4 regions of the Sinobaca sp. H24 genome follow, and region 3 is predicted to be linked to each of the others. Evidence: riboswitches for the same ligand, from Rfam matches in the RefSeq annotation. Region 3 holds a riboswitch; each other region holds the start of a gene.
What was found. Region 3 has a riboswitch for S-adenosylmethionine ahead of MMY81_RS15865 (methionine ABC transporter ATP-binding protein). Riboswitches for the same ligand answer to the same signal wherever they lie in the genome.
Positions count from the first base shown of each region.

Region 1: linked by a shared signal. The riboswitch ahead of MMY81_RS04430 (aminotransferase class I/II-fold pyridoxal phosphate-dependent enzyme) and the one ahead of MMY81_RS15865 (methionine ABC transporter ATP-binding protein) in region 3 are both predicted to bind S-adenosylmethionine.
Region 2: linked by a shared signal. The riboswitch ahead of MMY81_RS27310 (methionine ABC transporter ATP-binding protein) and the one ahead of MMY81_RS15865 (methionine ABC transporter ATP-binding protein) in region 3 are both predicted to bind S-adenosylmethionine.
Region 4: linked by a shared signal. The riboswitch ahead of MMY81_RS08640 (homocysteine S-methyltransferase family protein) and the one ahead of MMY81_RS15865 (methionine ABC transporter ATP-binding protein) in region 3 are both predicted to bind S-adenosylmethionine.

Region 1 is NZ_JALBWT010000002.1:233,409-241,296, reverse strand. Features, by position in the region: partial or broken gene metH (methionine synthase) at 1-987, opposite strand, end outside; partial or broken gene MMY81_RS04435 (bifunctional homocysteine S-methyltransferase/methylenetetrahydrofolate reductase) at 1,007-2,853, opposite strand; partial or broken gene MMY81_RS04430 (aminotransferase class I/II-fold pyridoxal phosphate-dependent enzyme) at 2,887-3,990, opposite strand; SAM riboswitch class I at 4,111-4,217, opposite strand; gene MMY81_RS04425 (hypothetical protein) at 4,299-4,463, opposite strand; gene prsW (glutamic-type intramembrane protease PrsW) at 4,471-5,136, opposite strand; gene MMY81_RS33805 (asparaginase domain-containing protein) at 5,204-5,425, shown strand; gene MMY81_RS33800 (asparaginase domain-containing protein) at 5,422-5,649, shown strand; gene MMY81_RS33795 (L-asparaginase family protein) at 5,848-6,129, shown strand; partial or broken gene MMY81_RS04410 (YpdA family putative bacillithiol disulfide reductase) at 6,180-7,170, opposite strand; gene MMY81_RS34970 (B12-binding domain-containing protein) at 7,615-7,848, opposite strand; gene MMY81_RS04405 (MerR family transcriptional regulator) at 7,787-7,888, opposite strand, start outside.
Region 2 is NZ_JALBWT010000036.1:10,238-18,125, forward strand. Features, by position in the region: gene MMY81_RS27285 (acyl-CoA dehydrogenase family protein) at 1-986, shown strand, start outside; gene MMY81_RS27290 (hypothetical protein) at 1,182-2,195, shown strand; gene MMY81_RS27295 (arsenate reductase family protein) at 2,269-2,628, shown strand; gene gcvH (glycine cleavage system protein GcvH) at 2,656-3,039, shown strand; gene MMY81_RS27305 (MFS transporter) at 3,191-4,447, shown strand; SAM riboswitch class I at 4,525-4,633, shown strand; gene MMY81_RS27310 (methionine ABC transporter ATP-binding protein) at 4,807-5,835, shown strand; gene MMY81_RS27315 (methionine ABC transporter permease) at 5,828-6,493, shown strand; gene MMY81_RS27320 (MetQ/NlpA family ABC transporter substrate-binding protein) at 6,511-7,350, shown strand; partial or broken gene sufC (Fe-S cluster assembly ATPase SufC) at 7,594-7,888, shown strand, end outside.
Region 3 is NZ_JALBWT010000011.1:146,053-153,940, forward strand. Features, by position in the region: gene MMY81_RS35355 (SufD family Fe-S cluster assembly protein) at 1-353, opposite strand, end outside; partial or broken gene sufC (Fe-S cluster assembly ATPase SufC) at 374-1,163, opposite strand; partial or broken gene MMY81_RS15855 (MetQ/NlpA family ABC transporter substrate-binding protein) at 1,469-2,239, opposite strand; gene MMY81_RS15860 (methionine ABC transporter permease) at 2,256-2,921, opposite strand; gene MMY81_RS15865 (methionine ABC transporter ATP-binding protein) at 2,914-3,942, opposite strand; SAM riboswitch class I at 4,114-4,222, opposite strand; partial or broken gene gcvH (glycine cleavage system protein GcvH) at 4,410-4,792, opposite strand; gene MMY81_RS15875 (arsenate reductase family protein) at 4,820-5,179, opposite strand; gene MMY81_RS15880 (hypothetical protein) at 5,252-6,220, opposite strand; gene MMY81_RS15885 (acyl-CoA dehydrogenase family protein) at 6,428-7,888, opposite strand, start outside.
Region 4 is NZ_JALBWT010000004.1:252,742-260,629, forward strand. Features, by position in the region: gene MMY81_RS08595 (DUF4097 family beta strand repeat-containing protein) at 1-790, shown strand, start outside; partial or broken gene MMY81_RS08590 (HAAS signaling domain-containing protein) at 1-9, shown strand, start outside; gene MMY81_RS35075 (TIGR04104 family putative zinc finger protein) at 892-1,191, opposite strand; gene MMY81_RS08605 (hypothetical protein) at 1,287-1,511, opposite strand; gene MMY81_RS08610 (hypothetical protein) at 1,558-1,995, opposite strand; gene MMY81_RS08615 (TIGR03643 family protein) at 2,164-2,430, shown strand; gene MMY81_RS08620 (CPBP family intramembrane glutamic endopeptidase) at 2,496-3,188, opposite strand; gene MMY81_RS08625 (hypothetical protein) at 3,200-3,361, opposite strand; gene MMY81_RS08630 (dihydrofolate reductase family protein) at 3,749-4,312, opposite strand; gene MMY81_RS08635 (cysteine hydrolase family protein) at 4,535-5,095, opposite strand; SAM riboswitch class I at 5,416-5,517, shown strand; gene MMY81_RS08640 (homocysteine S-methyltransferase family protein) at 5,632-6,681, shown strand; gene MMY81_RS36240 (undecaprenyl-diphosphate phosphatase) at 7,771-7,888, opposite strand, start outside.

The DNA of each region.
Region 1 (7,888 bases), on a different contig from region 3:
CATATACGAGCGGTTCAATTCCGGACACCACATGAGGGTGTCCCTCTGAAGGAGTCCGGGGTTCGAATTTGGTTAATGCTTCACGCATAACTCTAATATGCTCGGGCGTTGTGCCGCAGCATCCACCGACTACGTTCAGCCAGCCTTTTTCAGCAAAGCCTTCCAGCTTTGTCGTCAGGGATTCCGGTGATTCATGGTAATGCCCCTCTTCATCCGGCAGTCCTGCATTCGGATAGCAGTGGACATACGTGGTGGAAAGTTCAGATAAAGAGCGCAGGTGATCCCTCATAAATTCGGGACCCGTAGCGCAGTTTAATCCGACAACAATCGGGTTCATATGCTCTATCGAGATATAAAAACTTTCCATCGTCTGTCCGGCAAGCGTTGTACCCATCGGTTCGATTGTTCCTGAAATCATTAAAGGCAGTTCGATGCCGAGCTCCTGCTGCGCCTGCTGAATACCCAGGTAAGCCGCCTTCACATTTCTTACATCCTGGCTTGTTTCCAGCAGAAATAAATCCACTTCCCCCTTAATCAGCCCAGAGGCCTGCTCACGGTAGGTTTCGGTCAATTCTTCAAATGTTGTTCCTCCGGTTACGGAAAGCGATTTAGTTGTTGGTCCCATAGCACCGGCAACATAGCGTGGGAATTCTTCTGTTTCTATTTCTTTGACGGCGTCCTTGGCGAGTCTGGCTGCAGCAATATTTAACTCTTCAGCCATATGCTGCAGATCATAATCTGCGAGAACAATGCTCGTTGCTCCAAACGTGTTGGTCTCAATAATATCCGCACCTGCTTCCAGGTAATCGCGGTGGATTTTTTCAAGCACGTGAGGGCGGTTACGTTTAAATACTCATTGCACCCCTCGTACTCTTCCCCGCCGAAATCCTCTGCGGTTAAATCGGCGTTCTGCAGCATCGTTCCCATTGCTCCGTCTAAAATGAGAATAGATGTTTTCAGCCTGTCCTGGATTGCTGTTTTAGGCATTTGTTTCCCTCCACTCTGTTCACTTGCTTTTTTCTTCTGTGCGAACCGCTGCTTTTTCTCTTATATATTCAGTTAAGCGGCATGTAATATCATAACGAAGAAATGGGGTGATTAAATAAATGCCGTTAAAATATTCCATCGCCTCGTCGATCAGCGTTTTCGCTATCGCAATTCCTTCTTCCGCTGCAAGCTCACGGTCTTCCCCGCAGGCCGCCATGCTCTGGCGGATCGTATCCGTCAGCTTAATGCCGGGCACTTCATTATGCAGAAATTCGGCATTCCGACTGCTCACTAGAGGCATGATACCGATATACACCGGAACGTCCATATGTTTTGTCGCTTCATAAATTTCTTTAAACTGGCCTTCCCCGAAGACCGGCTGTGTCATGAAATAATCGGCTCCAGCCGTAATTTTCTTTTCCAGACGCTGCACGGCCCGGTCCACGTTGCGTACGTTAGGGTTAAACGCAGCTCCGACGGTAAACGTCGTGTTCTGACCGAGTGATTTCCCGGAAAAAGACAGCCCTTTATTCATTTCTTTCATTAAATGAATCAAATCAAAGGAATTCGCATCATATACAGAGGTTGCTCCCGGGAAGTCTCCTACCTTTGTAGGATCGCCGGTTACAGCCAGTATGTCATGAATACCAAGAGCATTGATACCCATTAAATGAGACTGAAGGCCGATAAGGTTTCTATCACGGCAGGCGACGTGAAGCAGCGGGCGTGCCTGGGTCATGCTTTTAACGAGTGCTCCCATTGCCAGATTATCCACGCGTGGACTTGCCAGCGAATTATCCGCCATCGTAACAGCATCCGCTCCGGACTGGTATAAAGCCTGAGCGCCTTCTACAAATTTTGACGTAGCAAGTTTTTAGGTGGGTCGAGTTCCACAATAACGGTAGTGGACTGCTTTGCTTTTTCCCGCAGACTTGGTTCTGTAGAAGGAGGTTCAACGATGGAAAACTGCCCCGTTTTCTGGGCAACCGCCTGAGCGGTCCGCTTTTTTGGAACAGTGTTTTTAACAGCCGCGGCTATTTGAGCGATATGCTCCGGCGTTGTTCCGCAGCATCCGCCAATAATACCGATGCCCTGATTTTGAAAATCAAGCGCCTTTTCATAAAAGTAGTCCGGATTGGACTGGTAGACGAATCGGCCGTCATCAATATCCGGAAGACTGGCGTTAGGGTGCACCGCGTACAGCGTATTTTCATCCAGCGGTGTCATCTCCAGCGATCTTAAGATGTGATAAGGTCCCATTCTGCAGTTGACTCCTACTGCATCCGCGCCGGCTGCCGTCATCTGCTTAAATGCCTCTCCAAGAGGCAGACCGCCATGCATCACTCCTACTTCACCGAGTGCAACCTGGGCAATTACCGGCAGGTTTGTTTTACTTTTGGCAAGCTTGATGACCGCAGTAATCTCCTGAAGATCATAGAAGGTTTCCAGAATTATTCCATCGGGCTCTGCTTTTATTAGAGCATCCATCTGTTCGGAAAAAGCTTTAATTATTTCAGCTTCGCTTTCTTCCATTTTCTGCAGCCCCTGAATGCCGCCTATCGTTGCAAATACAAATGTCCTGCCTTCAGAAGCTTCACGGGCTGCTTCTACACCTCGCCTGTTAATATCAGGTGTTTCTTCTTCAAGCTGGTATTTTGCAAGCTTGATGCGATTTGCCGCATACGTATTGGTCTGAATAATATCCGATCCTGCTTCTACGTATTCTCTATGAATGGTTTTAATCAGATCGGGGTCTGAGAGATTTAGTGATTCGTAGGAGCCGCTGTATCCTTTTTCGTATAGATACGTCCCCATCGCCCCGTCGCCAATTAACATCCGTTTTGCATATTCTTCTGCCAAATTCACTGCGAGCCACTCCCCTGATTCGTGATTTTCTTTTTACAGACGGTCGAGCGCCTGCTCTAAATCTGCGATAATATCTTCTTTATTTTCTATACCTACAGAAAAACGAAGCAGTCTATTACAGACGCCGTTTGCAATACGGACTTCTTCCGGTACATCAGCGTGTGTCTGCGTGGCTGGATAGGTCATAAAGCTTTCTACACCACCCAGGCTTTCTGCAAACGTCACAAGCTCCAGCCCGCGAAGCAGGGAATCAACCCACTTCTCGTTTTCAATCCGAAAGGAAAGCATGCCGCCTTTTCCTGTATACAGCACGTCTGTTACTTTTGGATGCTTTTCCAGAAACGCTGCCACTGCCCGGGCATTTTCTGTATGCTTTTCCATACGCAGGGAGAGTGTTTCATCCCTCTCATCAAGAGCCAGGAATCCATCGGCGATAGTATGGTTCCCATTCCGTTATGAAACGCCGTAATCCGGCTGCTTAACTGCTCGTCGTTTTGTAACAATTAATCCGGCAATAATATCGTTATGGCCGCCTAGGTATTTCGAAGCGCTGTGAATAACAATATCAGCTCCCATATCAAGCGGGCGCTGCAGGATCGGTGTATAAAACGTATTATCTACAATCAGCCAGAGGCCGTGTTTTTTGGCCAGTTTTGACATTTCTTCAATATCTGCTTCCTGCATTAATGGATTGGTTGGTGTTTCAATAAACAATGCTTTCGTACGATCTGTGATTTTTTGTTCAAATGCTCCCAGATTTCTTGGATCGCCGTATGCAATGGTAATGCCCCAGTTTTTCCATCCTTCTTCAAACAGGCGGTATGTCCCGCCGTACAAGTCCTGGGAAGCGAGGATCTCATCATCTTTGTCAAAAATAGCAAACAATGTTTGAATCGCAGCCATTCCCGAACTCAGTGCGTACCCTTTTGCGCCGTTTTCAAGACCCGCAATAGCACGTTCCAATATGTCCCTAGTAGGATTGCCGGTACGGGAATAGTCGAATCCCGTAGACTCGCCCAGTCCTTCATGGCGGAAGGCTGTAGACATATGAATAGGAGCGCTGACCGCACCTGTTCGTGGATCTTCTTTGTTTCCGATTTGTACCAGATTCGTTTCAATGTGAAATTTCTTATCCATGATTGTCACCCTTTTTGTGGCTGATTACTATATAGTGGCCGGCGTATCCTGATTTATCATTCCGCTAAAAGACCTTCCTCTAAAAGTAAGAAGAAGGTCTGCGTTTTATAAGAGCACCTCTTCTTATCTCTCGGGCATCTGCTGCCCGGCGGATTTAGCACCTGACCTGTTTAGGCTGGTTGCTGAGACTTCATAGGGCCTGATCCCTCCGTCTCTCTGGATAAGAAAGCTTTATTTATATAGTTGTGTAGTAAAACCTTACAAGATTACCGTACGAATTGCAATCAAATTGTGCGAATTCGTTGAATTTATTCAGGAGCCGTATCTACATATAAGCGGCTGCTGTTTCCACAGATGCAGCGGACAAAACCTGTCTGAATCGTCCCATCTTCTTTTCTGCTTCCTTTTAAAACGAATTTTTCTCCGCACTGCGGGCATCGTATGACGACACGATATCGCTTTTCCTCTATCATAAGCCGTCTATTCTCCTTCCATCTGCTCAAACCTATTTGCTGCTTTGAGCCTTTCAGCAGCTGTCCACCATAGAAGAAATCCTAATGGGAGAATGAAGTAGACTATGTACTGCCGGTCGATTAATAATAGCAAATCGTACGTGCCGTGTAAAACGAACGGGACTACCAGAGCCAAAGACAAAAATAATTTCCGTGCAGTACCTTTTAAAAATGAGGCTTTCCCTATATAATATCCCATAGTACAGGCAAACAAAGCATGGCTTGCTACCGGCAGGAATGCTCTTCCGAGTGCTATATCCACGCCATATGCTGTCAGATACAATATGTTTTCCGCTGCCGCAAAACCGAGCCCGACAGCCAGAGCGTAAAGAGTCGTATCGTAAACGGAGCGTACCCGGATAAACGGAATAACCGCGGCACAGAGAATAAACCATTTAAAGAATTCTTCAAGCAGCCCGGCATACAAAAAGGACTGTACAAAAACAGACGCCTCCGTCCCGGTTTCTTCTGTAAGTGCATACTGCACAGTAACAATTGGAAAAACGAGCAGCATACCGATCAGGAAGGAACGGGCTGTTTTACGAAAAGACCGCGAATGAGTCTCCTGCTTTAAATAATAATAGCTTAAAAATGCGACCGAAGGCGCCAGGGCCGCAGTTATAATAGCAAACACTCACGCATCCGTCCTTTCCAGCTTTGTACTTGATCAACTAACTATAAATAGAAAAGAGGCCACCTCAATGAAGCGGATTTTAACGATACATACCGGAGGCACGATCTCCATGAAAGAAGACAAACAGACTGGCAGTGTAGCACCAGGAGAGAAAAACCCACTTGATCAGTGGCATGAAGAAGCAAAACAGGTTGCTGATATTACGGTTATCCCGTTCTTTCATCTTCCCTCGCCGCACATAACGCCTGAAAATATGTTTGAACTATCATCTTTTATTAACGAAAAATAGCTGAAAACATCTATGATGGTATCGTAGTTACGCATGGCACGGATACTCTGGAGGAAACAGCCTATTTTCTGGATCTTCTTCATCATTCCCCCATCCCTGTTATTTTAACGGGCGCTATGAGGTCAAGCAATGAATTAGGAGCAGACGGTCCCTACAATTTCCTCGCTGCTATAAAGAACGGCCTCATCAGAACAAGCGAGGGAAAAAAGGAGTGCTCGTCGTAATGAACGATGAGGTGCATTCAGCAGTCAACGTTACAAAACGCACTCTTCCAATGTGGCAACATTCCAAAGTCCTCAATTTGGACCGATAGGACTCGTAACACGGCGCGGCATCCTTTTTCACCATACTCCCTCAGCCAGAGAGCAGTTTTCCATCTCTTCTCTGACTAAAAAGGTGTTTCTGCTTAAGGCGTATGCCGAATGGAGAGAGAAACAATTGAATTGTTTGAATCAGCTTCTCCTTCCGGCCTCGTCATTGAAGCATTCGCCAGGGCAATCTGCCCCGCTGTTGTTCGCGGCAGTAGAAGCACTTATTGCCCGCAATATCCCAGTCGTTCTTGTATCAAGATGTTACAGGCGGTATTGTACAGGCTACTTACGAATACGAGGGCGGAGGCATGCAGCTTAAAAAAGAAAGGCGTTATTTTCTCAAACGGACTGAATGGCCAGAAGGCGCGGCTTGAAATTAATGATCGCTCTTGAGGCAGGAATTACCGGAACAGATCTTACCAATACATTTGAAAGCTGGCCCGTCATAATGACGAAGGCCAGCTTTCTTTTTCTTTTATATGAGAGGCAATTTGTTCTCCGTGCCACCTGCCGTTTTCGATAAAAAATTTCATTGGCATTGTCCCGGCCGCTATTACTCCGGCAATATAAAGTCCAGGTACGTTTGTTTCGCATTGTATCCTGATCAAAATAAGGCCGTCCTTCTTCCCCTTTTAAAACTCCTGCCTGTTCAAGAAAAGAATGATCGGGATGATAGCCGGTCATTGCAAAAACAAAATCTGCAGGCAGGCTTTGTTTTTGACCGTACTGCGTATATTCTACCGATTGCTCGGAAATGGAGGTAACGACCGCTTCGGAAAAAGCCTGATTTTTTCCTGCCTTACAAGCGCGTTAAAATCCGGAGTATCCAGGGTTTTACGTGTTCTGAAAAAGAACTTCCCCTGTAAAGAACCGTTACAAACGCCCCTGCTTTTTCCAGAGCCAGAGCCGCGTCCACGGCGGAATTTTTTCCGCCGATCACCGTGACATCCTGCGGAAATAAGGGTGAGCTTCTTTAAAGTAATGAGAAACGTGAGGAAGGTTCCCCCCTTGATTTCCAGCTTATTCGGCTGTCCGTAATAACCGGTCGCTATGATAACATATGCCGGCTCATACTGTTTTTTCACGCCGTTCATCGTATGAGAATACACAAGAAATCCTTCCTGCGTCTTTTCGATAGAATCTACCGTTTCATACGAATGAATACGGAGATTTTCCTGGTCGACCACTCGTTTATAGTACACGAGTGCTTCCTGGCGGTCGCGTTTTCGATTTATTGACGTGAATGGAAGATTTCCAACCTCCAGCCTTTTCGCTGGTACTAAAGAAAACCTGGTGAATGGGATACTGGTAAATAGCATCCACAATATTGCGCTTTTCAATTAAAACAGCATCCATTCCTCTGCGCTTTAATTCGATGGCCGCCGCTATTCCGCACGGCCCTGCTCCTACAATAACTACTGTCTTTCTGTTCATAATCTGCACCCTTTTAATTCTTTCTGTTTTCCATTTTTTTGTACAATACGTTACTTATCCATTCATCCCATTCTGAAGCATCGGATCCGACCAGAAAACGGCTGTATTCCTTGGTTTTGTCAACATCCATGTATTGAACGGCATGTCCTCCTATTCCAATGCTCAAATGAGGATCATCGTCTCCAGTTCTGTAATAAATTCCAGGGAAGGCTCCAGGTTTCGAGCAGCGTACAGGAGGTAAAGAAAATGCTGCTGTCTATTTCCTCCATTACCTGGATCAGGTCTTCTTCAGGAATGCCTACACCCAGATAAATGACTTCAAAGCCCTTCCGTTTAGATACAGTGTGAAAAAGAGCAGACCCAGTTCGTGGTTTTCATTAGGACCTGCGGCGGTTACGATTTTAGGTAAAAATCCTTTCACGTTATAGGAGTGCATGATACTTCCTATTTTTGTGCGCAGAAAGGAAGTGATATAGTGCTCATGGCAATGGTAATCCGGTCCATTTCCCAGAGAGTTCCCACTTTCACTAAAAGAGTCCCCAATATATCTGTCGTTACCTTTTCCAGCGTAAACATAGAAAATGCTTTGTTGAGTGCCTCCTGCGCCTCTGCCTCTCTAAAGCGGAGCAGGTGCCCAAGAATCTCTTCTGCTAAAGCGAAAGTGTGGTCTACTTCCATAGGGTGGGCTTGCCATGCTGTCTACTTCTTCAAACTTATC
Region 2 (7,888 bases), on a different contig from region 3:
ATAAGCTCGGCGTTGGCTGCGTCGGCGGTTCAAAACGGGGAATTGAACTCTCTGCTAAATATGCAAATGAACGTAAGCAGTTTAAAGTGCCGATTGCTTCTTTTAGAGGGATCCAGGAAAAGCTGGCTACAATGGCATCGGAAACGTATGCATTGGAAAGTTCAATTTACCGTACCGGTGGTCTATTTGAAGAGCAGCTTGGCAGACTGAGCGAATCGGAGCAGGATGATGGCGGGAAAGTGGCAGGAGCCATAGCTGAATACGCCATTGAGTGCTCGCTGAATAAATTTTACGGATCAGAAACACTCGATTACGTAGTAGATGAAGCGGTACAGATTCACGGCGGATACGGTTTTATGGCGGAGTATGAAGTAGAGCGCGCCTACCGTGATTCCCGAATCAATCGTATTTTTGAAGGAACAAACGAAATTAACCGTCTGCTTGTACCGGGCACGATTATGCGTAAAGCGATGAAAGGCGAGCTGCCATTTTTGGAGGAAGCCAAAAAACTTCAGTCCGAAATTATGTCGATGATGCCGGAGGAGCCTGGATCCGAGCCGCTGGAGCAGGAGAAAATGCTTTTGAAAAACCTCAAAAAAGTATTTCTGCTCGTATCGGGAAGTGCCGCGCAGAAATACGGCAAAGGGCTTGATCAGGAGCAGGAGCTTCTCTTTAACTCGGCAGATATTGTAAGTGATATTTATTCCATGGAATCCGCGATTCTCCGTACGGAAAAAGCGATGAACAAAAATGGAGCCGAAAAAGAAAACATGAAAATCATGCTTACCCAGGTGTTCTGCCAGGAGGCAGTAAACCGTATTGAAGCGCATGCCAAGGAGTCTATCATTCATATGGAAGAAGGAGATTCACTCCGCACGATGCTTTCTATTCTCCGCAAGCTGACGCGCCACACGCCGACAGACGTGATCCGCATCAAGCGCAGTATCGCAGAGAAGGTGCTTAAAGAAGAAAAGTATGTCATCTAAAGATAGATAAAGGTAAAAACGGGCAGAGTTTCTGTCCGTTTTTTTATTTGCATACATATTGCGGGTTCCGGTTATAACGATATTCAATAAAACTATTTGTGATTATATATACCTATTACTTTGTATTTACACAAAAGTAAAAATTCGTTAAAATGTATATCTATACATGTTTTCGAATAAGAAGGGAATGGTTGGATGAAGAGGGGTACGCATCAAAAAGTATTAATGGGGGCTGGTTTATTTGTTATCTTAGCAGCAGGATGCTCACAGGAGGAGGCAGCGCCGGCAGCTGAGGAAGCAGAAAGTGCAGAGGTTTCGGAAGAAGAAGAGGCAGCGCCGGAAACAGAGGAAGCCGTAGAAGAACCTGCCGTTGAAGAGCAGGAAGCAGAAGGTGAAGAGAGTCAGGCAGACGAGGCAGAAAGTGACTCAGAAGAACAGCAGGAGACATCATCTGAAGAAACGGTAGAAGAAGAGAAAGGGGAAGCCTCTCAAGAAGAATTGGCTGAGTTTGCAAGAGATTGGCTTATATTAGATGATGAAACAGGAAACTTTATTTCGTTCAGGGTTAAATTAGCCGAGGATGAAAATACGCTTCAAGCTACATATGATGGTTTTCAGTCTGGTGAAGTTGAGGTTATTTATGAAATTACCAGTTTGAAAAATGGAGTGTTAAATATGGAGGGAGACATTGAGCATATGGGTGGCTCTAAAATCACCCTAGAATTATTAGATAATGACAGGTTATTGTGGAAACACCCTACTAAAGAATTGACTTTTGACACGGAAGAAGATGCAATTGCTAAAGATATAGAAAGAAATGAAAATCAATCGAACGGCGAACTCAACGAAACAAATTCGAGCAGTGAATCAACAGCAGACTCCACATCTGAAGCGGCTGCTGAGTCAGAAACAGCCTCTGAGCCGGACACGGAATCAATGAGTCTGGAGGAGCAGCTGGTAGAAGAGCTGATTCAATACGGTATTGGTAACGGCGGGACCCGTGACAGCTTTACCTTTTACGAACAGGCCTGGGAAACCGGAGCGGACGGCAATCAGTATTACGTTATGATTATTGGTGATGCATCAGTAGGGGAGACAGAGAGAATCCACACCTTCCACGGAGGAGAGGACGGCCATCTGTACTTCCTGAATCTTGATGCTTTTCCGGATGCGGAGACAGTAGAATATACGAGAGTGGATTCTTATTAAAAGCAGTTCATTTATTGAGTCGAGCCGAAAAGAAAGATAAGCTATACTAGTAATTAAAGAAAGGAGGTATAGCATGGCAGTAGACATATACAGCTATCCAGCCTGCAGCACCTGCAAAAAAGCTGAAAAGTGGCTGGAAGCGCAGGAGGTGCCATTCACAAAGCATCATATTGTAGAATCTCCTCCTTCGGCAGAAGAGATAAAAAAACTTCATCACATCAGCGGATATCCGATCCAGAAATTTTTTAATACTAGTGGAAAAAAATACCGCGAAATGGGTCTCAAAGATAAAGTAAAAGAAGCGGACAACGAGGAACTATATGATATTCTCGCCTCAGATGGTATGCTAATAAAAAGGCCTATCGTGACAGATGGGAGCCAGGTTACATTAGGGTTTAAAGAAGCGCTGTTTGAGGAAACATGGAAACAGTAAAGATAATGAAAACTGGAGGAATGAATAATGAGCGTACCAAAGGAATTGAAGTATTCACAGGAGCATGAGTGGGTAAAGACCGAAGGAGAAAAAGCAAGAGTCGGCATTACAGACTTTGCCCAGTCCGAGCTTGGAGACATCGTATTTGTTGAACTGCCGGAAGTTGGAGATGAAGTTCAGGCAGACGAACCTTTTGGAAGCGTAGAATCAGTAAAAACGGTTTCCGAACTTTATGCCCCTATCAGCGGTACGGTTGTTGAAGTAAATGAAAATCTGGATGATTCACCGGAATTTGTAAACGAATCTCCTTACGAGAAAGCATGGATGATTGTTGTAGAACCATCAGACAGCAGCCAGATCGATGACTTAATGTCTGCAGAAGATTACGAAAAAATGGTGAGTGAAGACTAAATCACGGTTACATAAGAAGCCTGCCTCTACTATAGAGGCAGGCTTCTTTTATTAGAAATACATAACCCTCTTTTCTTTTTCGGCAATGTTCTATATATTAAAAGGAGTGAATTTAATTCGGTTGTCGAAATAAAACGGGGGAACTCTTATCATGAAAGGTATTGCGAAAGAATGGGCTTATCAATTCAAGCATTACAATAAAAATGTACGTTTGTTCTTGATTGCTTCTGTGCTCTCCAACATGGGCATGGGAGTCTTTATGATTATGTATAACTACTATATAAGAGAGCTCGGCTACCTGGACGATGTAAACGGTCGGGTGATCGCGGCTCAGGCAACGGCTACAGCGATCGCCCTTCTCCCGGCAGGTTTGTTAAGCGACCGTATCGGCCGGAAAAAAGTTATTATGGCCGGTGCCCTTATGCTTGGAGTAAGTTTGTTTCTTCGTTCGGTCGTGGAAATAGAGGGACTGCTTTTAACTGGAGCGTTTCTAACAGGGGCATTTATGTCCTTTGTACAGGTTTCCTCGATCCCGCTGCTGGCTGAAAATTCCACCGAAAAACAGCGCGTTCATTTGTTCAGTTTTAATTTTGCATTGATTATGGTGGCCAACGTAATAGGAAATGGCATGGGCGGACTGATGAGTGACGGTGCCCGTTTGCTGCTTGATATGACTGCTCTGCAAAGTCTGCGACTTACGCTGCTGACAGGAGCTTGTTTAAGCTTTGCTGCAATCTTCCCGGTACTGAAAATAAAAGAAGAGCGCAAACTCACGGTGACCAAGACAGGTGCCAGCTCTTTTAAAGAAATTCTACATACGAATCGTGCCGGTATTAAAATGATAGCCCTATTTGCGGTTGCTCAGCTGATTATCGGATTTGGTTCCGGTCTCGTTATCCCATACCTGAATTTGTATTTCACCGACCGCTTTGACGTAAGCTATACTATTGTCGGTTTGATTCTGGCTTTAGGACAGGGGATGACAGCTGTAGCATTTATGATTGGACCAACGCTTGTGCAGAAAGTAGGGGAAGTGCGTGCAGTAGTTATCCTGCAGCTGAGCTCACTTCCATTTCTGCTTGTTACAGCCTACACGCAGAATATATGGTTTGCCGTTATCGGCTTTTTATTCCGCCAGGCGTTAATGAACGCCGGAAACCCGATTCAGATGTCGTTAATGATGAGAAGCGTAGGAGATAATATTAAAGGGCTCGCAAACTCCATAGGGCAGATGGTTTTTCAGCTGGGCTGGGCGATTATGGGACCGGTATCCACATCGATCGTTCTCATATATGGGCCGTACTATGGATGGGCATGGGTGTTTACGTTAACGTGTGCTCTCTATTTAACAGGCTCCATCTATTTTTATATTGTATTTAGAAAAGTCCCTCCAAGCAGTGATATATGAGGCATGACAAATGATTTGACAGCCGGACGGTCCCATGCTAAGCTTCGATTTGTACTTAATAACCTACATATGAAACACTCTTATCATGAGAGGTGGAGGGACTGGCCCTTTGAAGCCCGGCAACCGTCATTATTTTTAATGAAATGGTGCCAATTCCTGCGAAGCGTAAGCTTTGGCAGATGAGAGAAAGGAATGAACCATGCCCTTTCTGCTGATGATAAAAGCTGAAGGGTATTTTCTTGTGGTTAAATTAAGGAGAGTGTGCCGGTATTTTGTCAGTTGAATAAAGTTTCTGTTCCAAGACCAAGTTATCTGGTATGATAAGTAAGATTAATAAAGAAAAGAAACAGGGTGGGCATATGATAGCACTGGAAAAACTATCGAAAATATTTTCTACATCCAATGGAGATATAACGGCAGTAGACAATATAGATTTAACGATAGATGAGGGAGAAATATTTGGCATTATCGGCTACAGCGGTGCAGGAAAAAGCACGCTTATCCGTCTGCTGAACATGCTTGAAAAACCGACATCGGGAAACATTGTTATTGGCGATAAAAATATGGCCGATCTGCAGGGTGCTTCGCTTCGGGAAGCCCGCCAGGAAATCAGCATGATTTTTCAGCATTTTAATCTGCTCTGGTCGAGAACGGTACGGGAAAACATAGCGTTTCCACTCGAAATAGCAAAGCATTCAAAGAAAGATAAGAATGCCAGAGTGCAGGAGTTAATAGAACTTGTCGGCCTCAGCGGCAGAGAGGACGCTTATCCAGCCCAGCTGAGCGGCGGCCAGAAACAGCGCGTCGGCATTGCAAGAGCTCTTGCAAACAACCCGAAAGTTTTGCTCTGCGATGAGGCAACGTCTGCGCTCGATCCGAAAACAACAGACTCCATCCTCGAGCTGCTGACGGACATTAATAAAAAGCTAGGATTGACGATTGTGCTGATTACACATGAAATGCACGTCATCCGGAAGATATGCAACCGTGTCGCCGTGATGGAGAACGGAAAAGTAGTAGAAGAAGGACAGGTGCTGGATGTATTCAGACAGCCCCGCGAAGAAATGACAAAAGAATTTGTAAAACAGATTACCGAGCCGGAAGAGACGATGGAAGCGATTCGGGAATTAATGAAATCCGGTGATGACAGTCCTATTGTTAAAATTTCATTTCTTGGTGAAGATGCGGAGCAGCCTATCATGACGGATCTTATCCTGACATGCGGCGTGTCGGTCAATATTCTGCAGGGCAAGGTGTCCAAAACAAGAGAAGGAAGCTACGGCACGTTATTTGTTCAGCTCAAAGGAAATCAGGAACAGCTTGACCATGCGCTGTCTTATTTGAAAGAGCAGCAGGTGCAGACAGAGGTGATGACAGCTCATGAATGAACTACTTGAAAATGTAAACTGGGGCAACATGTGGCAGGCAACAGTAGAAACTTTGTACATGAGTGCTTTGGCCGTACTGGCTACGTTTATTTTAGGGGTGCTGCTTGGCCTCATTCTTTATATGACAGACAAAGGAAACATGTGGGAAAATAATCCGATTCATCTGGTGGCGGCAGCGATAGTAAACGTCTTCCGTTCCATTCCATTTATTATATTAATTATTCTGCTCGTTCCATTTACAACTTTTATCGTCGGAACGATGCTTGGACCGAGCGCAGCTCTTCCTGCTCTCGTAATTGGAGCAGCTCCGTTTTATGCGAGACTGGTGGAAATCGGGCTTCGTGAAGTTGATAAAGGAGTGATTGAAGCTTCGCAGTCAATGGGAGCCAATCAATGGCACATTATTTTTAAAGTCCTGATTCCAGAATCTCTTCCTGCATTAATATCCGGGATTACCGTTACAGCTATCACGCTCGTGAGTTATACGGCTATGGCCGGTGTGATCGGTGCGGGCGGACTTGGCGACCTCGCTTTCCGCGAAGGATACCAGCGCAGTAATCCGGATGTCACGTTAGTAGCAACTGCCGCCATTTTAGTGATCGTTATGATCCTGCAGTGGGTTGGCGATAGAATTATATATAGAATTGATAAAAGATAAAAGGGGAGAATGGAAAAATGAAAAAGATTTGGATGATTCCAGCACTATCACTAACAATTGCTTTAGCAGCCTGCGGAGGCGGCGGGGAAGAATCAGGTTCTGAAGAAGAACCAACGACGCTCACAGTAGGTGCTTCCAACGTGCCTCACGCAGAAATTCTTGAGTTTGCCACTGATCAGCTTGAAGAAGAAGGCGTGGATCTGCAGATAGAAACATTTAATGACTATATTGTGCCAAACCAGGCTTTGTCTGAAGAAGAAATTGACGCTAACTATTTCCAGCACGTGCCTTACTTTGAATCACAGATTGAAGAAAATGATTACGACTTTGCCAACGCCGGAGCAATTCACATCGAGCCAATGGGCGTATATTCCCAGGACTATGACAGCCTTGAAGAACTCCCTGAAGGCGCTGAAGTGATCATGAGCAGTTCGGTAGCCGATCACGGACGCATCCTGAGCATGCTTGAAGAAGAAGGCGTTATTACAATGGAAGAAGATGCCGGAATCGAAGCAACGCTGGACGATATTGCCGAAAATCCAAAAGACATTCAGTTCAGTGCCAACGTAGAAGCAGCAACTCTACCTCAGGCATATCAGAATGGAGAAGGCGATGCCGTATTTATTAACTCCAACTATGCACTCGACAGCGACCTGAGCCCAAGCGAAGATGCTATCGCGATTGAAAGCGCAGAGGATAATCCTTACGCGAATATTATAGCGGTACGCAGCGGTGATGAAGAGCGTGAAGAAATCCAGACATTGGTGGATGTTCTTCATTCTGATGAAGTAAGGTCATTTATTGAAGAAGAGTATGAAGGCGCGGTTCTGCCTGCTGAAGGCGAGAACGCTGAATAAAATACTATTCCTTAACAGTTTATGTTTTAACAAAGCAATCTAGTTTGTTATACTAAAAACAATAAGGGGGGCTATCCTGAAAGAGAACGCTTTTAGGCAGTCCCTCTTTTTTTATTCCGTCCGGATAAAGTAAAGTGTGTTTCTTGAACTCTGTTTACATTTGTTATAAACTAATAATGATAATAAAGTGAGAATGAGAAACCACTTTTGTGGTTAAAATAAAGTTAATGGAGGTTTTTTTACATGTCAGCATCTACTCTTAAAATCGAAGATCTAACGGTTGAAATTGAGGGCTCAGAAATTATTAAGCACTTCAACCTTGAAATAAAAGGCGGGGAAATCCACGCCATCATGGGACCAAACGGTACCGGTAAGTCTACATTGGCTTCTGCTATTATGGGTCACCCAAAGTATGAAATTACTCACGGAAGCGTCATTCTTGATGGCGAAGATGTGTTGGAAATGGAAGTAGACGAGCGTGCTAAAGCCGGCTTGTTCCTTGCTATGCAGTACCCAAGTGAAATCAGCGGCGTAACAA
Region 3 (7,888 bases):
TCAGTGAAAATAACACCTTTTTCTTTTGCTTCTGATGAAAGGCTGTAATAAAGAGGCTTTCCATCTCTAACAACTAGAAGATTCTGGTCTTCTTCTGTTACGTTAATAAGCTTTTGAACATCAGTATGAAGATCAGAAAGGCTTGATACCGTGCCCGCTTCTGTTCCCTGATGCTTGAACTCCGTGAAGTTCCACTTGGTGATTTTAGTTTTTTCCGGCTTAGGAAGCTCAAGTTTCTCAATCAAATGGAAAGCAGTAAGTCTTTCCTCAGTTAGCCATTCCGGTTCTTCTCTCTGCTCGGAAAATTCTTTGACGTATTGTTCATCAAACGTCCATTTTGTTTCTACTGACATAAAATAGTGACCTCCCTTCTTTACGCTTTCTGCTGGTTTCCAACTCTTTCGTCTTCGATGCCAAGTTCTTCTTTGATCCAGTCATAACCGTCTGCTTCAAGGCGTTCTGCAAGCTCTGCTCCGCCTGATTTAACGATACGTCCCTGCATCATTACGTGTACTCTGTCCGGTGTAATGTAATTGAGAAGACGCTGGTAGTGAGTGATAATAAGGCAGCCGAAGCTTTCACTTTTCATTTCGTTGATTCCGTTGGATACGACACGAAGGGCGTCAATATCAAGACCAGAGTCAATTTCATCAAGAATCGCAATTTTAGGCTCAAGCATAAGAAGCTGAAGAATTTCGTTACGCTTTTTCTCACCGCCGGAGAAGCCTTCGTTTAGATAACGCTGGGAAAATGCCTGATTCATCTCAAGCTTATCCATTTTTTCGTCCATTTTACGGATAAACTTCATCAGGGAAATCTCGTCGCCTTCTTCGCGCTTTGAGTTGATGGCAGAGCGCATAAAGTCTGCGTTCGTTACGCCACTGATTTCGCTTGGGTACTGCATAGCAAGGAACAAGCCGGCTTTTGCACGCTCGTCACTTCCATTTCCAATACATCTTCGCCGTCAAGAATGACGCTTCCGTGGGTAATTTCATACTTTGGGTGACCCATGATAGCAGAAGCCAATGTAGACTTACCGGTACCGTTTGGTCCCATGATAGCGTGGATTTCCCCGCCTTTTATTTCAAGGTTGAAGTGCTTGATAATTTCTGAGCCTTCTATTTCAACCGTTAGATCTCGATTTTAAGAGTTGATGCTGACATGTAAAAAAACCTCCATTAACTTTATTTTAACCACAAAAGTGGTTTCTCATTCTCACTTTATTATCATTATAGTTTATAACAAATGTAAACAGAGTTCAAGAAACACACTTTACTTTATCCGGACGGAAAAAAAAGGAGGACTGCCTAAAAGCGTTCTCTTTCAGGATAGCCCCCCTTATTGTTTTTAGTATAACAAACTAGATTGCTTTGTTAAAACATAAACTGTTAAGGAACAGTATTTTATTCAGCGTTTTCGCCTTCAGCAGGAAGCACAGCGCCTTCGTATTCTTCTTCAATAAATGATCTTACTTCATCAGAATGCAGTACATCGACCAGTGTTGTATTTCTTCACGATCTTCGTCACCGCTGCGTACCGCTATAATATTGGCGTAAGGATTGTCCTCGGCGCTTTCAATAGCAATAGCATCTTCACTTGGGCTCAGGTCGCTGTCCAGCGCATAGTTGGAATTGATAAATACGGCATCGCCTTCGCCGTTCTGGTAAGCCTGGAAGCGTAGCTGCTTCTACATTGGCACTGAACTCAATGTTTTTTTGGTTCTCTGCGATGTCATCTATTGTTGCTTCGATGCCCGCATCTTCTTCCATTGTAATACGCCTTCGTCTTCAAGCATGCTCAAAATACGGCCGTGGTCTGCTACAGAGCTGCTCATGATTACTTCAGCGCCTTCCGGCAGTTCACCTAAGCTGTCGTAATCCTGGGAGTACACGCCCATAGGCTCTATATGAATCGCACCTGCATTGGCAAAGTCATAGTCATTTTCTTCAATCTGTGATTCAAAGTAAGGCACGTGCTGGAAATAGTTGGCATCAATTTCCTCTTCAGCCAGCGCCTGGTTCGGCACGATATAGTCATTAAATGTTTCAATCTGCAGATCCACGCCTTCTTCTTCAAGCTGATCGGAAGCAAATTCCAGAATTTCGGCGTGAGGCACGTTGGAAGCACCTACTGTAAGCGTCGTTGTTTCTTCTTCAGAACCGGATTCTTCTCCGCCGCCTCCGCAGGCTGCAAGTCCAATTGTTAATGATAGTGCTGGAATCATCCAAATCTTTTTCATTTTACTTTCTCCCCTTTTATCTTTTATCAATTCTATATATAATTCTGTCGCCAATCCACTGCAGGATCATAACGATCACCAGGATGGCGGCAGTTGCTGCCAGCGTTACATCTGAATTGCTGCGCTGGAACCCTTCCCGGAAAGCAAGGTCGCCAAGTCCTCCAGCTCCAATCACTCCGGCCATTGCCGTATAGCTTACAAGCGTAATAGCCGTAACGGTAATTCCGGAAATTAAGGCGGGAAGCGATTCAGGAATCAATACTTTAAAAATAATATGCCATTGATTGGCGCCCATGGACTGGGCTGCCTCAATAACTCCTTTATTCACTTCACGAAGACCAATTTCCACCAGTCTAGCGTAAAACGGTGCCGCTCCTATTACCAGAGCAGGCAGAGCCGCGCTCGGCCCGAGCATTGTTCCGACAATAAATGTCGTAAACGGAACGAGCAGGATAATTAAAATAATAAATGGAATCGACCGAAATATGTTTACAATCGCCGCTGCCGCTAAGTGGACCGGCTGATTTTCCCACATGTTTCCTTTGTCCGTCATGTAGAGGACAAGGCCGAGCAGAATGCCCAGAATAAAAGTAGCCAGAACTGCCAAAGCACTCATGTATAAAGTTTCTAACGTGGCTTCCCACATGTTCGCCCAGTTTATATTTTCAAATAGTTCATTCATGCGCTGTCATCACCTCTGTCTGTACCTGCTGATCTTTTAAATAGGACAGCGCGTGGTTCAGCTGTTCCTGGTTTCCCTGGAGCTGAACAAATAATGTACCATAGCTGCCATCTCTGGTTTTAGACACTTTGCCCTGCAGGATGTTTACGGAAACGCCGCATGTAAGAATAAGGTTTGTCATAATAGGCTGTTCCGCATCTTCACCGAGGAAAGATATCTTAACTATGGGACTGGTGTCGCCTGTTTTCATTAACTCCCGGATAGCTTCCATCGTTTCTTCGGGCTCCGTTATCTGCTTGACAAATTCTTTGGTCATTTCTTCACGGGGCTGCCTGAACACATCCAAAACCGGTCCTTCTTCGACTATTTTTCCGTTTTCCATAACGGCTACCCGGTTGCAGATTTTCCGGATCACGTGCATTTCATGAGTAATAAGCACAATGGTCAAACCGAGCTTTTTATTAATATCCGTTAGAAGTTCCAATATCGAATCTGTCGTTTTCGGATCCAGCGCCGAGGTGGCCTCATCGCACAACAGCACTTTAGGATTATTCGCAAGAGCTCTCGCAATACCGACGCGCTGCTTCTGGCCGCCGCTGAGCTGAGCCGGATACGCATTTTCTCTTCCAGTAAGACCGACAAGGTCTATCAGTTCATCCACCCTGGCATTTTTGTCTTTTTTTGAGAGCTTCGCAATTTCCAGTGGAAAGGCGATATTTTCCCGTACGGTTCTTGACCAAAGAAGGTTAAAATGCTGAAAAATCATGCTGATTTCCTGGCGTGCTTTCCGAAGAGAGGAGCCCTGCAGATCTGCCATATTTTTTTCTGCAATAATAATTTTTCCCGATGTCGGCTTTTCCAGCATATTCAGCAGGCGGATGAGCGTACTTTTACCTGCTCCGCTGTACCCGATTACCCCGAATATTTCTCCTTCGTCTATCGTCAAGTCTATATTGTCTACTGCCGTTATATCTCCATTGGATGTAGGAAATATTTTCGATAGTTTTTCCAATGCTATCATATGTCCACCCTGTTTCTTTTCTTTATTAACCTCACTTATCATACCAGATAACTTGGTCTTGGAACAAATCCTTTATCATACCTGTAATAGGCTGACACATCCCTTTATTTAAACACAATAAAATACCCTTCAGCTTTTATCATAAGCAGAAAGGTTATTGTTCGTTCCTTTCTCTCATCTGCCAAAGCGCACGCTTCGCAGGAATTGGCACCATTTCATTAGACACAATGACGGTTGCCGGGCTTCAAAGGGCCAGTCCCTCCACCTCTCATGATAAGAGTTATTAAGTATGTAGGTTGTTTAGTACAAATCGAAGCTTAGCACGGGGCCGGAGCGGGTGTCAACTAATTTGCCGGAGGTGGCTGCGGTTTGATGAATGCTTTCAAAAAAAGATAAAAAGAATCATTTAAAGCAAAAAAAGAAGCCCGCCTCTATTAAAGAGACGGACCTCTTATGTAACAGCCGTTTTAGTCGGCGCTGACCATTTTTTCGTAATCTTCTGCAGACATTAAATCATCGATCTGGCTGCTGTCGGATGGCTCTACAACAATCATCCATGCCTTATCATATGGAGAATCATTGACGAATTCCGGGGAATCATCCAGGTCTTCATTTACCTCGACGACCGTTCCGCTTAGAGGAGCATACAATTCAGAAACCGTTTTTACCGACTCTACGCTTCCGAATGGTTCATCTGCCTTTATTTCGTCTCCTACTTCCGGCAGCTCACAAATACGATGTCTCCAAGTTCGGACTGGGCAAAGTCTGTAATGCCGACTCTGACTTTTTCACCTTCTGTTTTTACCCACTCGTGCTCTTCTGAGTACTTCAATTCCTTCGGTACGCTCATTGTTCATTCCTCCAGTTTTCATTTACTTTATTGTTTCCATGTTTCCTCAAATAAAGCTTCTTTAAACCCTAATGTAACAAGATTTCCATCTGTAACGATGGGTCTTTTTATTAGCATACCATCTGAAGCAAGAATATCATATAGTTCCTCATTCTCTGCGTCTTTCACTTTATCTTTAAGACCCAGTTCACGGTATTTTTTCCCGCTCGTGTTGAAAAATTTCTGAATCGGGTAATCACTGATTTGATGAAGTTTTTTTAGTTCGGCTGCTGATGGAGGTGATTCTACAATGTGATGTCTTGTAAACGATACTCCCTGTTCTTCCAGCCACTTTTCTGCCTTTTTGCAGGTGCTGCAGGATGGATAGCTGTAAATGTCGACTGCCATGTTATGCCTCCTTTCTTTTGATGCTATTATAGCTTAATTTACTTGCCGGCTCGACTCAATAAAAAAGCGGAATTAATAAGAGTCTACTCTCGTGTATTCGGCTGTCTCCTCATCCGGGAAAGAATCGAGATTCAAAAAATAAAGATTACCGTCTTCTCCACCATGAAAGGTAGCCACTTTCGAACCATCTCCAACTGTCATGACATAATACTGATTGCCATCATCTCCTGTTTCCCAGGCCTGGTCGTAAAAGGTAAAGCTGTCACGGGTACCGCCGTTTCCAATACCGTATTGAATCAGCTCTTCCACCAGCTGCTCCTCCAGACTCATCGATTCCGTGTCCGGCTCAGAGGCTATTTCTGATTCGGCATCTGCTTCTGATGTAGAATTTTCTGCTGATTCACTGCTGGAATTTGTTTCATTTGATTCGACGTTCGATTGATTTTCATTTCTTTCTATATATTTAGCCACTGAAGTATCTTCTCTATCAAAAATTATTTCTTTTGATAATTGTTTCCATAAAAGTATGTCATTATCTAATAATTCTAAAGTGATAGTAGATCCTTCTATATAATCTACGTCTCCCTCTGCTTTTATTAGACCGTTATTTATACTAGTAATGTTGTAATTAACTTCAACTTCCCCTGAGTGGTCACTATAATAAGTAGATTGAAAAGTTTTTTCATTATCGTCTAATATAATTTTTAACGAAATAGAATGCCCAGTTTCATCATCAAACATCAACCAATAACCTTCCAATGCAGCCAATTCTTCCTGCTTTATCTCACCTGTTTCTTCTTCCACCGTTTCTTCAGCTGATGTTTCCTGCTGTTCTTCTGAGTCACTTTCTTCGCTGTCTGCTTCCTGCTCTTCAACGACAGATTCTTCTGCGGATTCCTCTGTTTCCGGTGCCGCCTCTTCATTCGCTTCCGAAACTTCAGCACTTTCTGCTTCTTCCACTGCCGGACCCGCTTCTTCCTGCGAGCAACCCGCTGCCAGGATGACAAATAGACCAGCCGCCATTACTGCTTTTTGTTTCATACCCCTCTTCATCCAACCATTCCCTTCTTTTTCAAAAACATGAATAGGTATACAGTTTACCTAATGTTTACTTTTATGTAAATACAAAGTAATAGGTACATATAATCACTAACTGACCTTTATCGTGAACGGTTGAACGAAAATTAATAACAAATAGAAATACAAAAAAACGGACAGATGAACTGCCCGTTTTATCTTTAATTACCTCTAGATCACATAACGCTCTTCTTTGAGAACTTTTTCTGCAATAGTGCGCTTAATGCGGATCACGTCTGTCGGCGTGTGACGCGTCAGCTTGCGGAGAATCGAGAGCATCGTGCGTAATGAATCTCCTTCTTCCATATGAATAATGGACTCCTTGGCGTGTGCTTCAATGCGGTTTACTGCTTCCTGGCAGAATACCTGGGTAAGCATGATTTTCATATTTTCTTTTTCGGCTCCATTTTTATTCATCGCTTTTTCCGTACGGAGAATCGCGGATTCCATGGAATAAATATCGCTTACGATATCAGCCGAGTTAAAGAGAAGCTCCTGCTCCTGATCAAGTCCTTTGCCGTATTTCTGCGCAGCACTTCCTGATACGAGAAGGAATACTTTCTTCAGGTTTTTCAAAAGCATTTTCTCCTGCTCCAGCGGCTCTGATCCCGGCTCTTCCGGCATCATTGACATAATTTCCGACTGAAGCTTTTTAGCTTCTTCCAAGAATGGCAGCTCGCCTTTCATCGCTTTACGCATGATTGTCCCCGGTACCAGCAGACGGTTAATTTCGTTTGTGCCTTCAAAAATGCGGTTGATTCGGGAATCACGATAGGCCCGCTCTACTTCGTACTCCGCCATAAAGCCGTAGCCGCCGTGAATCTGCACTGCTTCATCTACTACGTAATCGAGTGTTTCTGATCCATAGAATTTATTCAGCGAGCATTCGATTGCATACTCAGCTATCGCTCCCGCAACTTTCCCGCCGTCTTCCTGCTCGGTTTCACTCAGCCTTCCCAGCTGTTCTTCGAAAAGACCGCCGGTACGGTAAATAGAGCTTTCCAGCGCATACGTCTCTGACGCCATCGTAGCAAGCTTTTCCTGGATGCCTCTAAAAGAAGCAATTGGCACTTTAAACTGCTTGCGCTCGTTCGCGTACTTAGCAGACAGCTCAATACCGCGCTTAGAACCGCCGACGCAGCCTACACCAAGCTTATAACGTCCTACGTTTAGAATATTAAATGCGATAATATGACCGCGTCCCGCTTCGCCGAGCAGATTTTCTTTCGGTACGTGGGCATTATCAAGAATCAGTGTTCTTGTAGAAGAGCCTTTGATTCCCATCTTCTTCTCTTCCGGCCCTGTGGAAACGCCTTCTATTTCCCTATCTACAATAAAGGCGGAGAAATGCTCGCCGTCAATTTTGGCATACACAATAAAGACGTCGGCGAACGCTGAGTTTGTAATCCACTGTTTTTCACCGGTCAGCTTATAGTGTGTTCCGGCATCGTTTAGAACAGCGATTGTTTTTGCGCCGAGGGCATCTGATCCGGAGCTCGGCTCTGTCAGAGCGTAGGCCGCAATTTTTGTTCCTGTGGCAAGGTCCGGAAGATATTTGGATTTCTGCTCTTCATTGCCGAAAAAGACAATTGGCAGGGAGCCGATACCAACATGCGCCCCCTGGCTCAAGGA
Region 4 (7,888 bases), on a different contig from region 3:
TACAGGTAAAAAAATTATTTTTGTGTCCTTTATCTTGATTTTCATTGGTATAGCCGGAAGCATATTCTCCTTTAATCAGCTCGACTCCAAAGCGTATTCGGCTGAAAAAACACTGGATGAACCTTTTATCAATCTTTCCATGGATTTAAACAATGACAGCATAGAACTGCTGCCGACAGAAGACTCTGTTACCCGCGTAGAGATGCAGGGATTGGATTCGGAAAATCCTGATGACGAAGTCATGATGGAAGTAAGAGATAACACCTTATTTATTGAATCCGCAGAAAGCCCCCAAGTATTCAATATTGGCCTTTTTTCCGAAGAAGCTAAGCTGACGGTCTATCTGCCTGAATCCACCTATGAGTCTGTGGTCATGAAAACAGATAACGGCAATCTTCATGCCTCCCGGCTTAACGTCGAATCGATGAAAGCGGACACGAACAATGGAGATGTTAGGCTTAAAGATATGACGGGCTCACGCACAGAAGTAACGGCAGACAATGGAAATGTTGAAATGGCAGAGGTTCAGGGAGATATATCAGGGACATTAAATAACGGGGACATTACTCTTTCAACGAATGCGATTGAACATCCAATGGACCTGGAAACGGATAACGGAAACATTGAAATAAGCACCGAAACGAAACCGGCCAATGCCGACTTTGCTATCAAAACCGATAATGGTACTGCTCGTTTATTCGGTAAAGATAATTCCAATGAGGTTTTTGGAGAAGGTGAAATCCCTGTAACGCTGCGTTCAAATAATGGGGATATTACTGTTGACCACTAAGCATCCATAAAAAAGAAAGGCCCAGTGCTTAAAAGCATTGCGCCTTTCTTTTTTTATTTAGCCGATCCTTCTTGGAATGCTTTCGCCATCATTACGCCGACTCAGAATAACGGTTCTTCCTGGTTGGAAAGTGTAAGATATATTGGATATAAAGCCGAATATACTGGCAGTGCTATTAAAAAAGCGATTACGGCAGCAATGGAAGGCCCCCAGACAAAATTTAAAGCAAATACAATAAATAGAGTTAAGAATACCATCCCGCTTGCTATCTTTCTTGAGCGCGCTGTCGGATATTGCGTTGATTTGCAGTACGGGCACGTCATCCCCTGTTGAACAGCAAAGGAACACTTTACCGTTTCCCACCATCCCCACGTGTGTGTACAGCTCTGGCATACAGGCATGTAATTCCTCCTTTATGTAAAAAGTAAACAGTTCCCCGGTCTAACATTATTTTTATCAGCCCTTCTCCTCCTCATGTTATCTGTAAGCGGCTTTGCTACCATTCGAAGAAAAATTTTAAAGACATCGTTATGGCGGAGTAAATCAAAACAGCAATCAAAAAAGATGGATAGTGCGTTTCTTTTTCACTTGGCAGTTCATGTTTAAACACGGTAAAAATCATCGCTCCTGAAACAAGGGCAAAAATAAATGATCTAAAAAGAGGAATCAGATCAATATTTAAAGCAACAATCCACCCTATCGCAATTCCCGACCCAAGCATGTACCTGCCGTACTTAGTGTATTCATGGGGAAACTCCCGCCACATCTCATGAGCTACCGCAATAAAATGAAGCCCAATCGCTATACAATAAAAAAACCGCCTCAATACCGGATACTTCAAAGGACAAAACGGTGTAGGAAACGAGGGCATTGTATAACGCATAAAAGGAAATGGCTGACCAGAAAGAAGAGGTATGGGAAATATAGTTCTGCTTAATAATAATTTGTATACCCAGGAAAAGAACAACGCCAATAAGCCCGGCAAAATAAACCTCTGACTCCATCGTAAAATGTCGGTATGGTTCTTCAATATCGGTCTGTTCTTTATGCAGCGTCGGCAGCAGGTAAATAAAAATATAAGAGACCGCCAGTCCTCCTGAAAATGAAAACCATTTCATCCGCATAACCTTTCCAGAAGGGATCAGAGCACCTGCAAAAAAATGGATGATGACGAACACAATACCAACGATAAATGGAATAAGCATAGGCGAACCCTCCGTCCGATAGGCTTCAAAGATATAACACTACTATTCTTACAGTATAAGGGTAAATTCAGTGGTTTATGTAAGTGATCTTCTTCCGGTACCTATTATTCGATCCAGCGCTGTCGTTTTGATAAAATACCCTTACAGCAGTATCGAGGAGGCATGATCATGAAAGAAACCAATCGCCTGACTCCGGAAGATATCGACCGTATTGTAGAGATGGCCTGGGAAGACCGGACTCCCTTTGATATGATTGAAGTGCAGTTCGGCTTAAAGGAAAAAGACGTCATTAAGCTTATGAGAAAAGAAATGAAAGCATCATCTTTCCGCATGTGGCGCAAACGGATGAATAACCGCAGCACCAAGCATGCAGCACTGCGCTCAAAAGAAGTAAAGCGTTTCCGCTCTCCAAATCAAAAGCCTTTGTCATACTAAAATTGAACCAATTCAGGAGCAGACCCTGGATTGGTTTTTTAATCTGCTTTGTTAATTGTTACCATTTATACTATATTGGAAATCGACCTGCTTCTTTTTTTATCTATAATTATTAGTACGGTCAGGACAGCAATGCTTAAGAGAACCATAAACAAAAAGGATAAATACAGCGTCATAAATCCCCCAAATATTTCATCAAATTCCAGCAGCGCTGCATCAGGATCGTATACTCCCCCGCCGGAAATATACCTGGCAATTTCAAGGTACATCAGATGATAATAAATGCTCATCCATAACGACCCTGTATATTCGCGATACAGCTGCAGGGCTATCCCGAACGCAAAGAGCAATATAAAATAATCGATAGTCAGCTGCATCGGTTGATTAAAAAATAGAGCGGCTAATGACATAGCCAGTAAAGGCACACACATGAAAAGAAGCATCTGCAGAAACAAGGAAATAATAAATCGATATTTCTTTCGCAGTTCTGAAAATATCAAGCCTCGAATAAACACTTCCTCCGGGAATGCCTCATACATAAATGCCGTGATAGTATTAATCAAAACGGCAAGCAGAATAGTGCCGGTCAAATTAAGGCGGACGTTTTCAATGCCTCCAAACAAAGCAGCGGTGATAATCCCTGATAGAAGCAGAAGCAATGGCAGTGCTGCCCCAACGAACCATTTAGTTCGGGAATCGGCTTTTGTTAAACCGATGTTTTTAAACAAATCAGGATTCTTTGCTTTCAGCCAATACAAAACGGCAAGAGTCACCCGGTAAACATAATGCCCTGAAGGAAAAGCGCTGTCTCTCGGTTCATTCCCTGCGTTTCGATGAAATAGCGGCCGGTATTTCCCGATATGAATAGAAATATAGATACCAGGAAAAAGTACAAGATTAATCGACTGACTTTATACGTTGATTCTTTCAAACAGCTTCCCCCTCTATTAAAGCCTGGGTGGCTTCGTAAGGTATCACTTCATTTATCAGATTCATTATTCTAAATATAACTTGTCTTCTACAGTGTAACTGAATAATAATTATAAGCTAAAACCAAAAAAGGAGTCAGCCAATGGATTTAAGTACAAAAAGAGGATGGACGTATTTTAGTATCGCGTTGTTTACCTTAGGTGTAGTTTTCTTTTTACTTCGTTCTTCTCCTATAAATATCAATGATGTAACAGAATACATTCTTTATTCTTTTCAATGGGGGTTAATTCTTTTCGGAATAACATGCTTAGTTTTTAGATTGTTTTTTTCTAAATTTATTGGGAAGCGGTAACTGAAAACTTGAACTCTACTATTAAGCGGTACCTGCTCATTGGTCGTTTTTACTTTCCTTAATGATCCTATACCAGATTTCCACTTGTTTTGCGGTCTCAATGGTCCGCAGTTTTTCCAGTTGAATCTCGAATTCTTCCAAGTGGTCGAATAAGCGCATCCCCTGTCCAAGAATGATTGGTGCAAACGCAACCTGCAGTTCATCCGCCAGATTCGCTTTTAATAACTGCTGGCCGACGTCAGCCCCAAGCACCACTACATCTTTCTCTTTGGCCGCCTGTTTAGCCTGATGAACCGCGCTTTCGATACCATCTGTTACGAATGTAATGGTGAGATTTTCATTTTCCTTTGGATGTTCAGCTGGTGGATGATGGGTCAATACAAACAAAGGCACTTGAAATTCATAATTATCTGCATAGGCATCCGGATCTTCGCTCATATCAAAAGTATTCCGTCCCATCACAACCGCTCCCGTTTTTGCCATCTCCGCTTGAATGACTTCATTCGGTTCAAAGCTCTCGTAAAGCTTTCCTAGTTTCCCGTCCCGGTCGCTGATATACCCATCCACCGATAAGATCATCCCCAAGCATACCCTTCCCATGTTCTTCCCTCCACTTTCTTCATTGTCTTCCGTTTAACACTATTCTCTAAGGTGAGAAACCCGTCTCTTTATGTATTCTTCTTTGGCGTCCTATAACCCTTTTAAGAAATTAAATCGATTGCTTTCAAGTTAAAAAAAGATGGGATTTATAAAGTACAAACAACATAAAAAATGTCCGTAAAGTCATGTATGACCTTTACGGACGTTGTTATTAATTTTTACTTAATTGGTAGTTTTCTGCTGCAGGAAATCTTCGGTTGACTTCACTTCTGCATACATGCCCTGCAGTGCGCCTACAAACGAATAATGAACCTGTTCGGCTGAAGTGGTTTTATTTTGATACGTCAACTCTTTTGTCGCGCAGGCATCTTCGATAAGCGTTGTTTCATAGCCTAAATCTACAGCTGCCCGAACAGTAGCATCGATACACATATGTGTCATCATCCCTGCCACTACTACCTTTGTTATACCCTTTTCTTTTAATTGACTCTCTAATTCCGTATTTAAGAAGCTGTTGGGAAAGTTTTTGACGATGATTTTTTCATCTTTCAGTGGCTGAACCGTTTCATGATGTTCTGCCCCTTCTGTATCCGGAAGAAAGAAACCTAAAGCGGGATCGCCTGCGATATGCTGAACATGGAAAATATGGCCGTTGTGGTTCTCTCTAAACCATTCAATAACTTTAGCGGCATTCGCAGCTGCAATTTCAGGATTGCTTAATTCCATTTTGCCACCCGGGAAATAGTCATTTTGAATATCGACAACGATTAAAGCTGTACTCATTCACTTCACCCCATTGCTAAGTTTTTCATACAAGGTAATCATATACTTAATTGCAATTTAAATCGATAAAAGGGTTTTACAAAGGTAGAGGTTGATGAAAACTTTTTTGATGGGCATCATCTAATAGTTAATAACAAAGCAAAAACAAGTACAATATATGGAGCGATAGGGCTTCTAGCCTTGGACGATTTCTACTTCATTCCAGCCAAAGCGATCCAGCTAAGGTCGTACTTTTAAGTTTTGAAAACAAATGTTTTACCTCTGCTTGACTTTCATCAACAGCGATTGTATTCTAAATATTACTAATTTAATACACAACTATTTTATCAAGAGAAGTGGAGGGACTGGCCCTTTGACACTTCAGCAGCGGACTAGTAATAGTACTGTGCTAATTCCAGAAGCAGCAGGCTTGAAGATAAGAAGAGCAATTTGTCGTATTTCGTCAAACCCCCTTCTTAAATAAAGAAGGGGGTTATTTTGTTAGACGAATGCCAGGAGAATTAAAGAATAATAGAGAGAAAAAGGAGAGTATTGTGATGAAACGCAGCTTAGAACAACGACTTAAAGAAGGAACGGTTATTGCCGGAGAGGGGTTTCTGTTTGAACTGGAGCGCAGAGGCTATTTGCAGGCAGGCTCCTTTGTACCGGAAGTGGCTCTGGAAAATCCGGAAGCCCTGAAAGAAACATACCGTGATTTTATGAAGGCGGGGTCTGATGTGGTACTTGCTTTCACATACAACGCCCATAGAGAAAAAATGCGCATCATCGGCAAGGAAGATTTACTGGAACCGCTTAACCGAAGTGCGATCCGCTTAGCGAAGGAAGTAGCCAAAGAACACCCAACGGAAGAAGCATTGGTAGCGGGTAATATATCCAATACGAATATTTTTGATCCGGAGGACCCGGAAGCGAAAGAAAAAGTCAGAGGCATGTTTGCTGAGATGATCGGATGGTGTAAAGAAGAAGGCGTTGATTACATTCATGGCGAAACGTTTTACTACCATGAGGAGGCAGAAATCGCACTGGAGGAAATCCAGAAGCAGGGACTGCCGGCTGTCATTCTGCTTGGACTAATGGGTGAAAATATACTGCGGGACGGTTATACCGTAGAAGACTCTTGTAAAATACTGTCTGAGAAAGGCGCACTAGTCGTCGGAATGAATTGTTTCCGCGGACCGGATACTATGCAGCCATACCTCGAAAAAATATGCGCTCAGGTGGATGGTTACGTAGGCGGACTACCTGTTCCTTATCGCACCACCGAAGAACACCCAACATTTTTCAATTTGCCGGACGGCGGATGCAGCTGCCATCTGCCTACAGAAACGACATTTCCAACAGCACTGGAGCCACTGTCCCACAATCGGTATGAATTGGCTGAATGGGCAAAAGAAGCGAAAAATGCCGGGGTCAATTACATCGGATTATGCTGCGGTGCTTCTCCCGCTATGGTACGGGCGGTTGCTGAAGCAACTGGACTAGAGACCATCAATTCCCAATACTCGCCTGATATGGAAAAACATTTTCTGTTCGGTAAAGACAAGACTTTAAAACAGCATAATCTAAGCTATCGTTCAAAAGCCTAAAGAGTAGATAATTTTATATCTTATGTAAGTTAATAAGAATCAGGTAGTTTGACTAATGCCAGCTTTTTCCTTGGGAATTATCCATGGGAAAGGCTGGCTATTTTATTGCAGCCGCAGATCAACATATCTCACATTTGAATTGATCTAAAATGAACTGGAATATTTATTTAGATCTATACTTATACCTGCAAATTCAGCATAGTTTCTCCTCTTCACCCTTGCGAGTATAAACTTATTTTGCCTGCGTCTTTTCGTAAAAAGGAATTTAATACCAGCCGCCGAATATATCTAATAGCAGATTGTAAAAATCAATAAGCACTCTTTAAGTTTTCACTTAATAATTAAGCATTTCTATCTACTGTCAAAAGGAGCTATTATGACAAAATCCGCTGAAAAGAAACTAAGCATGTGGGCTTTTTTTGTAAACGCCTTGAGCGCCCCCAGAAAAAATATTAAGAAGGATCATCATTTTACGATTAAAAACAGTATCTTTCTCCTCATACTGTTTCTTCTTTTGCTTGCCTTTGTCTTATATGCAGTTAACCTAATCATCATGGTAACTTTTCTTCCTGTTTATGAAAGCATAGGAATATTTGTGTACATTTTTTTGGGACAAACATTGTTTGTGTTAAGTGTTCCAGCCGTGTTTGTGAACTTTTATGTGATCCGCTGGTTCAGCAGGCGTTATTCTGCGACTGAAAGAAGTACGCAAAAAATTTTCAGTGATATGCTGACACTCTTTATTCCATGTATTTTGCTTTATAATCTCAGTTTTTCTTTTTATTCCTATCTGGGTTCATGGCGGTCGATTACCTATCCACTTGGAACGATGTTCATTATTTTCACGTTTGTTTTCTATTTCTCCCGCTCCTTTCTTTTAGTGAAATATTATGTATTAGACAGCCAAAAAAAAACCTCTATGATTATGCTTCTGTACACAGTAATACTTATTGTCTTATTCATTTTTCACTTGGGTATGTTTCTGTCGTTTGGTCCCTTTAGTATCAGCTGAAGACTACTCTCAAATAGTCTGGTTCCATTTGAGGAACTTCATTGATAAAACGGAAACTTCACTCAGTTTATCTCTTATTAGACTCCACGCCGCAGTGCTCTATCCAACATAAAAGTAAAACCAACTGCTGTGTGATGCGTTAATTTATGGAGAGCGTCTCTTGATATTGTGACACTTGATCTTGAAAATCTGTGC